2 regions of the Buttiauxella agrestis genome follow, and region 2 is predicted to be linked to the other one. Evidence: predicted binding sites of a transcription regulator. Region 2 holds the regulator's gene; the other holds the start of a gene.
What was found. Region 2 encodes PurR, which represses purine synthesis genes. Its sites were predicted from a motif close to CANGCAAACGTTTGCNTG; they were not measured.
Positions count from the first base shown of each region.

Region 1: epd (erythrose-4-phosphate dehydrogenase) is a predicted target of PurR. The motif match lies at 3,514-3,531, and genes of this name have one in related genera.

Region 1 covers NZ_UIGI01000001.1:777,181-784,734, forward strand. Annotated here, with positions in the region: gene DY231_RS03810 (zinc-binding dehydrogenase) at 1-1,193, shown strand, start outside; gene glpX (class II fructose-bisphosphatase) at 1,196-2,167, shown strand; gene DY231_RS03820 (MltR family transcriptional regulator) at 2,183-2,692, shown strand; gene DY231_RS03825 (nucleoside/nucleotide kinase family protein) at 2,689-3,396, shown strand; gene epd (erythrose-4-phosphate dehydrogenase) at 3,711-4,730, shown strand; gene pgk (phosphoglycerate kinase) at 4,780-5,943, shown strand; gene fbaA (class II fructose-bisphosphate aldolase) at 6,046-7,125, shown strand.
Region 2 covers NZ_UIGI01000001.1:2,258,391-2,265,944, reverse strand. Annotated here, with positions in the region: gene gloA (lactoylglutathione lyase) at 1-258, shown strand, start outside; gene rnt (ribonuclease T) at 354-1,007, shown strand; gene DY231_RS10930 (Grx4 family monothiol glutaredoxin) at 1,070-1,414, opposite strand; gene DY231_RS10925 (C40 family peptidase) at 1,777-2,628, shown strand; gene sodB (superoxide dismutase [Fe]) at 2,805-3,386, shown strand; gene cydH (cytochrome bd-I oxidase subunit CydH) at 3,426-3,515, opposite strand; gene purR (HTH-type transcriptional repressor PurR) at 3,812-4,837, shown strand; gene punR (DNA-binding transcriptional activator PunR) at 4,930-5,841, opposite strand; gene punC (purine nucleoside transporter PunC) at 5,957-7,150, shown strand; gene cfa (cyclopropane fatty acyl phospholipid synthase) at 7,437-7,554, shown strand, end outside.

The sequences.
Region 1 (7,554 bases), 1.5 Mb from region 2:
AATTATTAGTGAGTGTTATTTCTGACAGCGTTTGTTTATCAACATGGAAAGCCGCGTTACTGGCAAGCGAGCACAAACGTGTACCGGACGATTTAATTAATCATCCGGTTATTACCGGGCATGAATGCGCTGGCGTGATTGTTGAAGTCGGGAATAATCTACGTGATAAATATAAGACAGGTCAGCGTTACGTTCTGCAACCGGCAATGGGTTTGCCAAGCGGGTATTCGGCAGGATACAGCTATGAATATTTCGGTGGTAATGCCACCTATATGATTATTCCTAAGCTGGCGATTGATATGGGTTGTGTTTTGCCTTATAGCGGTTCCTATTTTGCTGCCGCCTCTTTAGCCGAACCGATGTGCTGCATTATTGGTGCCTATAAAGCTAACTACCACACCACGCAATATGTTTATGAACATCGCATGGGAATTAAACCCGGCGGTAACCTGGCATTATTAGCGTGTGCCGGGCCGATGGGCATCGGTGCCATTGATTATGCAATTAACGGAAATATTAAACCGGCTAAAGTCGTTGTGGTAGATATCGATGAAGCCCGACTGGAGCAGGCGCAAAAACTTTTGCCGGTAGAGCTGGCGGCAAAAAATGGCATTGAGCTGGTTTATGTGAACAGCAAAAATCTGGATGATCCGGCTGCTGCGCTGCGAGATATGACAGGGGGCGCAGGTTTCGACGATGTCTTTGTCTACGCCGCCGTGCCTGCGGTTATTGAGCTTGGTGACGATCTGCTGGCGGATGATGGCTGCCTGAACTTCTTTGCCGGGCCAACCGACAAAAACTTTAAAGTGCCGTTCAACTTCTACAACGTTCACTACGGCAGCACGCATATCGTTGGGACTTCAGGCGGTTCCACGGACGACATGCTGGAAGCCATCGAACTTGCCGCCAGCGGGCGATTGCAGCCTTCATTTATGGTCACGCATGTTGGCGGTTTAGATGCGGTGCCTGAAACCGTGTTGAACCTGCCGGATATCCCAGGCGGTAAAAAGCTGATTTACAACGGTGTGACTATGCCACTGACTGCGATCACCGATTTCGCCCGCCTGGGAGAAACCGATCCGTTATTCCGCCGCCTGGCTGAGCTGGTGAGCGAAACTCACGGCGTGTGGAACGAAGCCGCTGAAAAATATTTGTTGGCGCATTTTGGCGTCGATACCGGCATGGAGGCTTAAGCATGAAAACGTTGGCTTATCCTTTTTTCCGCACCACAGAACAGGCCGCGCTGGCTGCCTGGCCCCTGATTGGTTGCGGCGACAAGAATCGTATTGATGGTGTCGCGGTACAGGCCATGCGCGATGCCCTGAATCAAATCGAGATGCAGGGGAAAATCGTCATTGGTGAAGGGGAGATCGACCATGCGCCCATGCTGTATATCGGCGAAATGCTAGGCAACGGGCAGTCTCCAAAAATCGATATTGCGGTTGACCCTATCGAAGGCACACGCATGGTCGCAATGGGGCAAAACAACGCGCTAGCAGTGATGGCCTGCGCGCCCGAAGGTTCACTGCTTCATGCGCCGGATATGTATATGAAGAAGCTGGTCGTCGGCAAAAAGGCGAAAGGGGTGATCAACCTGGCGGCAACGCTTGAAGATAACCTGCGCAATATTGCCAAAGCCCTGGGTAAACCGCTCGAACGGCTGCGAATGGTTACGCTCGATAAGCCGCGCCATCAGGATGCGATAGCGGTAGCCACAAGTCTTGGGGTGAAAGTGATTGCTCTACCAGATGGCGATGTTGCCGCCAGCGTGATGACGTGTTTGATGGAAAACCAGTACGACGTGATGTACAGCATTGGCGGTGCGCCAGAAGGCGTGATTTCAGCCTGCGCGGTGAAAGCGCTGGGGGGCGAAATGCAGATTGAGCTATTAGATTTTTGCCAGGCGAAAGGGGAGTCTCATGCGAATCGCCAGATTGCGGATTCTGAACATCGCCGCTGCGCTGAAATGGGCGTCGAAGTGAACCGCATTTATAGCCTGAATGAAATCGTCCAAAGTGAGGAAGTTTTATTTTCCGCAACCGGTGTGACGGGAGGCGATATTCTGCAAGGTGTGCGTGAAGAAGGTGAGGTAGTACGCACACAAACGCTCTTGATTAATGGTATAGAGCGCACTTGTAATATTATAGACTCCCTACATCACCTTTAATGTACTGAGCTATTGATGACCACGTTGAACGAAGATGATGTGCTTGAGCGGCTGGAAGCGCAAAATTCACTGGCCTCGTTTATGAGTGTCGCTCACGATATTTTGCTTTCAGGAATCAGGCAATTTCTGCCTTCGTTATTTGTTGATAATGATGAAGAGATAGTCGAGTACGCCGTTAAGCCTTTACTTGCCAGAAGCGGGCCGCTTGATGATATCGACGTTGCGCTGCGCTTGATTTACGCCCTGGGGAAAATGGATAAATGGCTGTATGCCGATATTACCTGTTTTAGCCAGTTTTGTGATTTCGTGCAGCACAGCAAAGAAACCATACAGTTTCATGATGATGTTACTTACGATTTCATTGCGAACCTTAATTCAATTACCCAAAACGCAACGCTGTTTAATGCAATTAAAAGCATGAAGTATTCGGACTTCTCTATTTATTCCGAAGTGCGTTATGGGAATCTGGTGAAAACGGCGTTATCTCTGGCAGTGACTTCATTATTGAAGGAGCTAGTCTGGTGAATGTCACATTGATAATAAATGGATTAGAAACTCAAGCCCATTTTAACGACGAAGAAGTCGACGCATTGCATAAGCCGTTGCTTAAGCAATTAGCCGAGAAGCAAAAGCAGTTAAGCCGCCGACTGGTGGTGTTTTTAGCCGCCCCGCCGGGAACCGGAAAATCGACGCTGGTGGCATTTTGGGAATATTTGTCCGCACAAGAACCTGGATTGACTGCCATTCAGGCGTTGCCGATGGATGGATTCCACCACTACAACGATTATCTACAGGCATTCAATCTCAGGCAGCATAAAGGTGCGCCGCAGACCTTTAATGTGCAGAAACTGACGGATGCGTTGCGTGATTTGCATAAGCCCGAAAGCCATTGGCCGCAGTACGATCGTAATTTGCACGATCCGGTGGAAAACGCGATTGCGGTAACAGCGCCGATTGTGGTGGTCGAAGGAAACTGGTTGCTGCTCAATCAGCCAGAATGGCAAGCGCTACGCGAACATTGCGATTACTCAGTCTTCATTTCAGCTGCGCCTGACATGCTCTCAGAGCGCCTGATTGGCAGAAAAGTCCGTGGGGGTTTGACCCGGGAACAAGCCGAAGCCTTTTTCCAGGCGACTGACGGGCCGAATGTATTGCGTGTGCTGGAAAACAGCCAGCCCGCAGACATGCCGTTACGTATGGACGATCAGGGCGGCTATCATCGAAGCTGAAAGGGAACGGGTCTTTAAAACGGCCCGGCCTTTTTATCACGCTTGATTCTCCCTGGTTATTATTCGTCCTTTGCGCATTTGTCGTTGCAGTTATTCCATCAAAAATGTGACCTGCGTCAGAAGATCGGTTGCCTGTACTGGGGTAACGTTCCATTTATTCCGCTTATCGCTTAACATGGCTGAAGCGTTTCAGTCGAATGAATGTTCGACAATTGAGCAAACAATTGCAGTTTCGAGAGTGCGAGGATTCCCCTCAGGCGATAGCTGGATTACTCTGTCAGCCACTTAGTCTCAGGGATTCTGGCAGGAGAGATATGACCGTTCGCATAGCAATTAATGGCTTCGGTCGCATTGGGCGCAACGTGGTACGTGCATTGTACGAATCCGGGCGCCGTGCGGAAATTACCGTCGTGGCAATCAATGAACTGGCTGATGCTGCGGGTATGGCGCATCTGTTGAAATACGACACCAGCCATGGTCGCTTCGCCTGGGACGTGCGTCAGGAACGCAGCCAGTTATGGGTCGGTGATGACACCATCCGTATTTTGCACGAACCGGAAATCGAAAATTTACCGTGGCGTGAACTGGGTGTAGATGTGGTGCTGGATTGTACCGGTGTGTTTGGCTCCCGTGCAGACGGTGAAGCGCATCTGGCAGCCGGGGCCAAAAAAGTCCTCTTCTCCCATCCTGGCGGTAACGACCTCGACGCCACCGTCGTTTACGGTGTGAATCATGAAAGTGTGGTTGCTGAGCATCGCATTGTTTCCAATGCTTCCTGCACCACAAACTGCATTATTCCGATTATCAAATTGCTTGATGATGCCTGGGGTATTGAGTGGGGAACCGTCACCACGATTCATTCCGCCATGCATGATCAACAAGTTATCGACGCCTATCACCCGGACTTGCGCCGCACCCGTGCAGCCAGCCAGTCTATTATTCCTGTTGATACGCGTCTTGCTGCCGGTATCACACGTATTTTCCCGCAATTTGACGACTGTTTTGAAGCAATTGCGGTACGTGTTCCGACCATTAATGTCACGGCAATCGATTTAAGCGTGACGGTGAAAAATGCAGTTAATGCCAATGAAGTCAACAAGTTGCTGCAAAAAGCAGCACGGGATTCATTTCATGGTATAGTTGACTATACGGAATTACCGTTGGTCTCGACTGATTTTAACCACGATCCGCACAGTGCCATTGTTGACGGCACACAAACCCGGGTCAGTGGGCAACATCTGATTAAAACTCTAGTCTGGTGTGATAACGAATGGGGCTTTGCTAACCGAATGCTCGACACGACGTTAGTCATGGCCGCAAGTGGTTTCAGGTAAGGCGCATAAAGCGTCCGCAAAACTTTAAGAATCAACGAGAGGATTCACCATGTCTGTAATTAAGATGACCGATCTGGATCTGGCTGGAAAGCGTGTTCTGATCCGTGCAGATTTGAACGTACCAGTTAAAGAAGGGAAAGTGACATCTGACGCACGTATCCGTGCATCTTTGCCTACTATCGAACTGGCCCTGAAGCAAGGCGCTAAAGTGATGGTAACTTCTCACCTGGGTCGTCCGACTGAAGGCGAGTACAACGAAGAATTCTCTCTGCTGCCGGTTGTTAACTACCTGAAAGACAAATTGTCTGCTCCGGTTCGTCTGGCTAAAGATTACCTCGACGGCGTTGAAGTTGCTGCGGGTGAACTGGTTGTTCTGGAAAACGTTCGCTTCAACAAAGGCGAAAAGAAAGACGACGAAACCCTGTCTAAAAAATACGCTGCACTGTGTGACGTATTCGTAATGGACGCTTTCGGTACTGCGCACCGTGCACAGGCTTCTACTCACGGCGTTGGCAAATTTGCAGACATCGCTTGTGCAGGCCCACTGCTGGCTGAAGAGCTGAGCGCACTGGGTAAAGCACTGAAAGAACCAGCTCGCCCAATGGTTGCTATTGTTGGCGGTTCTAAAGTTTCTACCAAACTGACCGTTCTTGATTCCCTGTCTAAAATCGCTGACCAACTGATTGTTGGCGGTGGCATCGCGAACACCTTCGTTGCTGCTCAAGGCCACAACGTGGGTAAATCCCTGTACGAAGCAGACCTGGTTGACGAAGCTAAACGCCTGCTGACTATCTGTGATATCCCGGTTCCTGCTGACGTGCGCGTTGCGACTGAGTTCTCAGAGACTGCTACTGCAACTCTGAAATCTGTAAACGACGTTAAATCTGACGAGCAGATTCTGGATATCGGTGATGCTTCTGCAGCTCAACTGGCTGAAATCCTGAAGAATGCAAAAACCATTCTGTGGAACGGCCCGGTTGGCGTGTTCGAATTCCCTAACTTCCGCAAAGGGACTGAAATCGTTGCTAATGCAATCGCAGACAGCGAAGCATTCTCTATCGCAGGCGGCGGTGACACTCTGGCAGCAATCGACCTGTTCGGCATTGCTGACAAGATCTCCTACATCTCCACTGGTGGTGGCGCATTCCTCGAATTCGTGGAAGGCAAAGTTCTGCCAGCAGTAGCGATGCTCGAAGAGCGCGCTAAGAAGTAATGATTACGGGCAGGGTTTCCTGCCCGTTTGTTTTTTGCTGCCGCTCAGTCTTAGGTGGCACAAACGTTTTTTCTAACGGCCGACGATACAGGACAACCAAACATGTCTAAGATTTTTGATTTCGTAAAACCTGGTGTAATCACTGGTGATGACGTACAGAAAGTTTTCCAGGTAGCAAAAGAAAACAACTTTGCTCTGCCAGCAGTTAACTGCGTAGGCACCGACTCTATCAACGCCGTACTGGAAACTGCTGCGAAAGTTAAAGCACCAGTCATCGTTCAGTTCTCTAACGGTGGCGCTGCGTTCATCGCGGGTAAAGGCGTGAAAACTGACGTTCCTCAGGGTGCTGCAATCCTGGGCGCAATCTCTGGCGCACACCACGTTCACCAGATGGCTGAACATTACGGCGTGCCAGTTATCCTGCACACCGACCATTGCGCTAAGAAACTGCTGCCATGGATCGACGGCCTGTTGGACGCTGGCGAAAAACACTTCGCGGCAACGGGCAAACCACTGTTCTCTTCCCACATGATCGACCTGTCTGAAGAGTCTCTGGAAGAAAACATCGAGATCAGCTCTAAGTATCTGGCTCGTATGTCCAAAATGGGCATGACTCTGGAAATCGAACTGGGTTGCACCGGCGGCGAAGAAGATGGCGTAGATAACAGCCATATGGACGCATCTGCTCTGTACACTCAGCCAGAAGACGTTGATTACGCTTACACCGAACTGAGCAAAATCAGCCCACGTTTCACCATCGCGGCTTCCTTCGGTAACGTGCACGGTGTGTACAAACCAGGTAACGTGGTTCTGACCCCGACTATCCTGCGCGATTCTCAGGATTATGTTTCTAAGAAACACAACCTGCCGCACAACTCTCTGAACTTCGTATTCCACGGCGGTTCCGGTTCTACTGCTCAAGAAATCAAAGATTCCGTGAGCTACGGTGTTATCAAAATGAACATCGATACCGATACTCAGTGGGCAACTTGGGAAGGTATCCTGAGCTACTACAAAGCTAACGAAGCTTACCTGCAGGGCCAGTTGGGCAACCCTAAAGGCGAAGACCAGCCGAACAAGAAATACTACGATCCACGCGTATGGCTGCGTTCTGCACAGACTTCTATGATTACCCGTCTGGAGCAGGCTTTCAAAGAACTGAACGCAGTAGACGTTCTGTAATTTGAAGCAGTGAATGCTTGAATCAAGCCCGCCTCGTGCGGGCTTTTTTGTACCCTTAATAAATTTTTATCTGCAATCCAGGCTTAAAAAGCCAGCATATTGCTTTTAAATAAACTGATGGCATAAATGATATTTTCTGATACGAGTATTTTCTGAACGCTATTTATTTCGGCAATTTTATAAGATTATTTTAGTTTTATTATAAGTACCTATAAAAGTGGGAGTTATTTGTACAGATATGATTTTATTATCACCATAACTTTATTTTATTACTCCTGCTAAGGTTGACCTCTGTCATGTAAAATGCAAATGACCAATGCTTAACATTATGATTTGAAAGGATTAAATTTGTTTGCTTGATTTGCATACGATTAGCGGTCTGGTAATTGTGAGTCACTGCACACTACAACTGATGCATAATTCGATATG
Region 2 (7,554 bases):
GAAGAAGCGGTTATTGAGCTGACTTATAACTGGGGCACCGAAAGCTATGATTTGGGCAATGCTTACGGTCACATCGCGCTGAGCGTTGATAATGCAGCCGAAGCTTGCGAACGTATTCGCCAAAACGGTGGCAATGTGACGCGTGAAGCTGGTCCGGTCAAAGGTGGCTCCACCGTTATCGCTTTCGTTGAAGATCCCGACGGCTACAAAATTGAGCTGATCGAAAGTAAAGACGCTGGCAAAGGTCTGGGTCACTAATACCCGAGTAGCGGGCATTTTTGCGCCCGCTACTGCAACCCTTCCTAAAATTTGCCATAATGCGCGCTGCTTTTTCCCCGTATTAAGAGATCCTGATGTCTGACAACACGCAACTGCATAGCCTGTGCGACCGTTTTCGTGGTTTTTATCCGGTAGTCATTGATGTAGAAACAGCCGGCTTTAACGCGAAAACCGATGCTTTACTGGAAGTCGCAGCCATCACTTTAAAGATGGATCAAGACGGCTGGTTATCGCCGGATGAAACCCTGCATTTCCATGTCGATCCGTTTGAGGGTGCAATCCTTCAGCCTGAAGCGCTGGCCTTTAATGGTATCGACCCGCACAACCCGTTGCGTGGTGCCGTCAGCGAATATGATGCGCTGCATGCGATTTTCAAAATGGTGCGTAAAGGCATCAAAGACAGCGGATGCAACCGTGCGATTATGGTCGCCCATAACGCCACATTCGATCACAGCTTTATGATGGCGGCGGCAGAACGCGCGTCGCTCAAACGTAACCCGTTCCATCCGTTTGTCACCTTTGATACCGCCGCGCTAAGCGGACTGGCGTTAGGTCAAACGGTGTTGGCGAAAGCGTGCATCGCCGCGGGCATGCCGTTTGACAGCAGCCAGGCGCACTCTGCTCTGTATGACACCGAGCAAACTGCGCACCTGTTTTGCGAAATCGTCAACCGCTGGAAACGCTTAGGTGGCTGGCCTCTTCCACTCCCGGCCGAACCTGAATCTTAAGCATAAAAAAAGCGACCCAAACCGGTCGCTTTTTTATTAGCACAAACCACATGAGCAAATAATTACTCTGCGTCTGGCTCTTCAGATTTGTGTTTCGCTGCGGTCTCTTTAATCAGAGATTGCAACTCACCACGCTGATACATTTCGATGATGATGTCACAGCCGCCAACCAGCTCGCCATCAACCCACAGTTGCGGGAAAGTCGGCCAGTTTGCGTATTTTGGCAGCTCAGCACGGATGTCTGGATTCTGTAAAATATCAACGTATGCGAAACGCTCGCCACAGGCAGACAGCGCCTGCACAGCCTGGGCAGAGAAACCACAGCTAGGCAGTTTCGGAGAACCTTTCATATACAGAAGAATGGGGTTCTCGGTGATCTGTTGTTGGATTTTTTCAATAGTGCTCATTGCTTGCTTCCTCAAACCAAGTACTGGCATTAGCCTGCCATTGTAGCGATTGACACCCTCTCCAGAAAACACCATTTTTTACAGGGTTTCTCTGTGCTGCGCGATGGAGGGACAACATGCATCAAGAATAACACTTTTCCCGCAGCGGGAAATCAGGAAATAACTATAAGCACGATCAATAAATAGCCTCACAACCATTAGTTTGGTCATTTTTTTTGCGTTCGGTAACGAAACAAGAAGAGGAATCGAAAAAGGTTATTAACTTTATTGCGTCTTATGGATTAGAATCGGCGGGTTTCGCAAAATCATACACGGGCATGATGGTATTTATCATGCATTTATTTTAACCAGGGGAATGTCGAGTGGCGCGGATAACAAAAACATCTATCACGCTCTGTGCTCTGCTATTTACCTTGCCGTATATACCATTGACGCAGGCGTCTGAACACGCTCGTCCCGTGGTCGCGCAAAAGGCGCACGTTGTGAAATCCACAACGAAGAGCACAGAAAAGAGCAGTAAGAGTAAAGAGAAAACCACTACCGCCAGCAAGAAAAGCACCACCACCAAGACCGCAAGCAAGAAAAAAGAAACCGCTGCTGCGAAAAGTAAAACCGCTAAAAACGCCAGCAGTACAAAAACCAAGACTCTTGCCAAAACCGACCGCAAAAAATCCTCTCAGCTTGCAAAAGTCCAGCCTGTTACTTTCACCGAAAAATGCAGTAAACCTCGCAAAGGTTACAAAACGCGTTGTGTGAAAGTTAAAGCAGAGCATCCAACGACTATTGCTCAGGCGCATAAAGTCCGCGTGCAAAAAGCACAAAAAACGGCAATGAATAAATTGATGGGCCAGATTGGCAAACCGTATCGCTGGGGAGGCACGTCGCCAAATACCGGCTTCGATTGCAGCGGTCTGGTTTACTACGCTTACAAAGACCTGGTGAAATTCCGCATTCCGCGCACCGCGAACGAAATGTACCACCTGCGTGATGCTTCTTCAGTAGACCGTGGCGAACTGGAAACAGGCGACCTGGTCTTCTTCCGCACCCGTGGTCGCGGCACCGCTGACCACGTCGGCGTGTATGTCGGAAATGGCAAATTCATCCAGTCCCCTCGCACGGGTCGCGATATTCAAATCACGTCGTTAAGTGAAGATTACTGGCAGCGCCACTATGTGGGTGCCAAACGCGTTATGACCTCAAAAACCATTCGCTAATCCCTCTTCGTAAAACTCGCACTTGCCCTTAAAAGGGCAAGTGCGTTTCTCTTTTGCTTTTCCTTTCAATTTGTTAACCTAAACCCGCACTAAAAGTGTTTGTTTAACAATAGATACCCTAAATAATTTGAGCCTACTATGCGGCCCGAAGAATGACGGGTAATAAGGAGTTTGCAATGTCGTTCGAATTACCTGCACTACCATATGCGAAAGATGCATTAGCCCCGCACATCTCTGCTGAAACGCTGGAATACCATTACGGTAAACACCATCAAACCTACGTCACTAACCTGAACAATCTGGTTAAGGGCACCGCGTTTGAAGGTAAAACTCTGGAAGAGATCGTTCGTACTTCAGAAGGCGGCGTATTCAACAACGCAGCACAGGTGTGGAACCACACTTTCTACTGGAACTGTCTGGCGCCAAACGCAGGTGGCGAACCAACAGGCGCACTGCTGGAAGCCATCAATAAATCTTTTGGTAGCTTTGCTGAATTCAAACAGCAGTTTACCGACGCGGCTATCAAAAACTTCGGCGCGGGTTGGACCTGGCTGGTTAAGCAAGAAGATGGCGCATTAGCTATCGTTTCAACGTCTAACGCGGGCACCCCGCTGACCACTGCGGCAAAACCGCTGTTGACGGTAGACGTTTGGGAACATGCTTACTACATCGACTACCGTAATGCTCGTGCAGGCTACCTTGAGCATTTCTGGGCGCTGGTGAACTGGGAATTTGTTGCGAAGAATCTGGCAGCGTAAAACCTAAAAGATATGGGCCGCGATTGCGGCCCATTTTAATCAGTGCAGTACGGCGGTTAACGCGCCAAATACGATCAGTGCCAGAACAATAACCGTTGTGGTGATTGAAAATTTCAAATCTGTGCTCATCGCTAAACTCCTTTTAATTACCTTACAATCGGTGTGTCAGATTGATTTTCCCACAACCAGAGATAAAAATCCTCCTGGTTTTAACCTGATATCGCTTTTCCCTCTTCCACTTTTCTTCCGGATAGGCCAAAATCCCTCGCTAATTTATTGCGTACCATCAATTCTATGCCCTCCTTCCGTTTTATGTCGCAATCCCGGCATACCCGCAACCCAAACGTTGCCTCAGGAGTCAGTGTACGCAAACGTTTAACATATTAGTTATCAGGAGTTTACGATATGGCCTGGAGTGAAATTTAATGGCGACAATCAAGGACGTGGCGAAGCGCGCAAACGTTTCCACTACAACCGTATCACATGTGATTAACAAAACTCGTTTTGTGGCGGAAGAGACACGCAATGCGGTCTGGGCGGCAATCAAAGAATTGCACTATTCACCCAGTGCCGTCGCACGCAGCCTTAAAGTTAATCACACCAAAACGATTGGTCTGCTTGCCACTTCCAGCGAAGCCCCCTATTTCGCCGAGATCATCGAAGCCGTGGAAAATAGCTGCTTTGAAAAAGGCTACACTCTGATTCTGGGTAATGCGCACAACAACTTTGAAAAACAGCGCGCTTATTTATCAATGATGGCGCAAAAGCGCGTCGATGGCCTGCTGGTGATGTGTTCTGAGTATCCGGAATATCTGCTGACCATGCTCGAAGAATACCGCCATATCCCAATGGTGGTGATGGACTGGGGCGAAGCTCGCGCAGACTTCACCGACTCAGTGGTCGATAACGCGTTCCACGGCGGTTATCTGGCCGGGCGTTATTTGATTGAACGCGGCCACCGTGAAATTGGTGCCATTCCTGGCCAAATGGAACGTAATACCGGCGGTGGTCGTCACGCAGGCTTTATGAAAGCGCTGGAAGAAGCCGGTATCGCCATTCCAGAAAACTGGATTGTTCAGGGTGACTTTGAGCCAGAGTCTGGCTACCGCGCGATGCAGCAGATCCTCGGCCAGTCTCATCGTCCAACGGCAGTATTCTGTGGCGGCGATATTATGGCGATGGGCGCGATTTGTGCCGCTGATGAGATGGGTCTGCGTGTGCCGCAGGATGTCTCCGTTATTGGTTACGACAATGTGCGCAATGCGCGTTTCTTCTCGCCTGCCCTGACCACCATTCACCAGCCGAAAGATTCGCTGGGTGAAACGGCGTTTAACATGCTGCTGGACCGTATCGTCAACAAACGCGAAGAGTCGCAATCAATTGAAGTGCATCCGCGCCTGATTGAACGCCGCTCCGTAGCCGACGGTCCGTTCCGCGATTATCGCCGCTAAAATATCGTAGGCCGTACAGCAGCGTCATCCGACAGTTCTGACGTAAATGGTGGATGACGCCTACGGCTTATCCACCCTACGAACTGCCCGATTTATAATGGCTCCTGCAACCACTCCTGATTCATCGTTTCGCTATCTCCCAGATAATCTAGTAACCAGGCTAGCGCGGGTGACGCATCATTTTGCTTCCACGTCAGGCAACACGCGGCATCCGGGAATGGGTTATCCAACGTCAGCTCGCACCATTTACCAGAATCTACCCACGGTCTGGCGATATGCAATGGCACCATACCGATACACAAACCTGCACTCAGGCAATCGGAACCCGATTCCCAATCCGGTACCACTACGCGCCGCTGGTTATCCAGCAGCCAGGTAATACGTTTGGGTAAAGAACGCGAAGTATCTTCCAGAACCAGCGACGGCCAGGCTCGCAAGTCGTCATCACTCAATGTGCCGCCTTGTATCGCCAGGGGATGATTCGCTGCCACCACGCAACGCCAGCTCAGTGTCCCCATGTCCCGGAAGGCAAAACGCCCACCGACAGGAATAGCCTGAGTGGCGCCAATCGCAACTTCAACGCGCCCATCCGCCAGTGCGTCCCACACGCCGTTAAAAACTTCCTGAAAAATATGCAGCTCGATATCCGGGAAATGACGGTAGAAATCCAACACCAGCTGGCGCGTGCGCTCCGGTTTTACAATATTATCGACCGCAATCGCCAGGTGTCCGCGCCATCCATTTGCGATCTGCTGGCACTGTTGCCGTGTCGTCATCATTTTTTTGATAACAGAGCGCCCTTCCTTCAAAAAAAAGACGCCTGCGGGGGTTAATTCCACGTCACGGTGACGGCGTTCAAACAGCGGCACAGCTAACCACTCTTCCAGTTGCCGTACCGTATAGCTGATGGCAGACGGAACGCGGTGCAACTCCTGTGCAGCACCACTGAAGCTGCCATTGCGCGCCACCGCATCTATCACTTCCAGCGAATATTCTGACCACATTTTTCTGCTCACAAATTTTTTGAACGCAATAGACAAATATTAGCGTTTCACAAGCGTAATTGCACTCCGTACACTCTCGCGGCAATCAACCTGCAAGATAAATCAAGAGAAAAACATGCAACCATCAAAAGGATTTCTTATCTGGCTGGCCGGATTAAGTGTGCTGGGGTTCCTCGCCACAGACATGTATCTGCCAGCTTTCGCGGCTATTCAGCAAGATTTACAGACCGATGCTTCCGCGGTGAGCGCAAGCCTGAGTTTGTTCCTCGCCGGATTTGCGTTCGCCCAGTTAATGTGGGGGCCGCTGTCTGACCATTTCGGCCGCAAACCTGTGTTACTGGCCGGGTTGAGCCTGTTTGCCGTCGGTTGTATCGGCATGTTGTGGGTCGAAAGCGCCACCGCGCTGTTGGTCCTGCGCTTTGTACAGGCCGTGGGTGTGTGTTCTGCGGCGGTGAGCTGGCAGGCACTGGTGACGGATTATTACCCGGCGAATCGCGCAAATCGTATTTTCGCCACGATTATGCCGCTGGTTGGCTTGTCTCCGGCACTGGCACCGCTGCTCGGTAGCTGGATTTTGGTGCACTTCGACTGGCAGGCGATCTTCGCCACCCTGTTTGGAATCACCCTGGTGCTGATGATCCCAACGCTGCGCCTGAAGCCACGCACTCAGCATCACCCGCAAACGGAAGACAATAAAGTCAGCTTTATGTCGTTGCTGCGCAATCGCGTATATAGCGGCAACGTATTGATTTATGCCGCTTGTTCCGCAAGCTTCTTTGCCTGGTTGACCGGTTCCCCATTCATCCTGAACGATATGGGTTACAGCCCGGCGGCAATCGGCCTGAGCTACGTGCCACAAACCATTGCCTTCCTGATTGGCGGTTACGGTTGTCGCAGCGCGCTGCAAAAATGGAACGGTAAGCAAATGCTGCCCTGGCTGCTGGCTTTATATACGCTGAGTATTTTCGGCACCTGGGCGGTTTCGATAAGCGGTCACGCGACCCTGACGCTGCTGCTGATCCCATTCTGTATCATGGCAATCGCCAACGGTGCAATTTACCCCATCGTTGTCGCTTCAGCACTGCTGCCATTCCCGCAGGCCACGGGTAAAGCCGCTGCGCTGCAAAACACGCTGCAATTGGGCCTGTGCTTCCTGGCAAGTTTGATGGTGTCCTGGCTTGTGGCAACGCCGCTGCTGACGACCACCAGCGTGATGCTGGTGACCATTGCGCTGGCAATGTTAGGTTATCTGATGCAGCGCCGTAAAAATGTCGAGGTCTGGCAAGCTGCTGAATCCGACGCGCATTAGTGATATGAGTGAATAACTTAGCGTGCTAACAATATTTCATTGAATCACTAAACAGGCGAGCCTATACTCATTAGCGGCTCGGTTGTCAGCACAATTATAATGAAATCGTGACGGGAGCCTTTGTGCTCCCGTTTGTTGTTTTGAGAGCTTTTTTTGTGGGCACTCGCCCCTTTCTCTGTTCTACGTCGGATATCAGGCTCACGGTTTTTTCCGTGACATTTCTCACATGCCCAAAATAGCGTCTACGCTGTTTGAAGGTTCCTCACACAATGGTGATGGAGAAGCTATGAGTTCATCGTGTATAGAAGAAGTCAGCATAAGAAATAACCCGTGGTATCGAATTGTTAACGAAATGCTCGCTAAAGCCGGTGTGGAAATCAACGGCCCGCGCCCTTTCGATATAC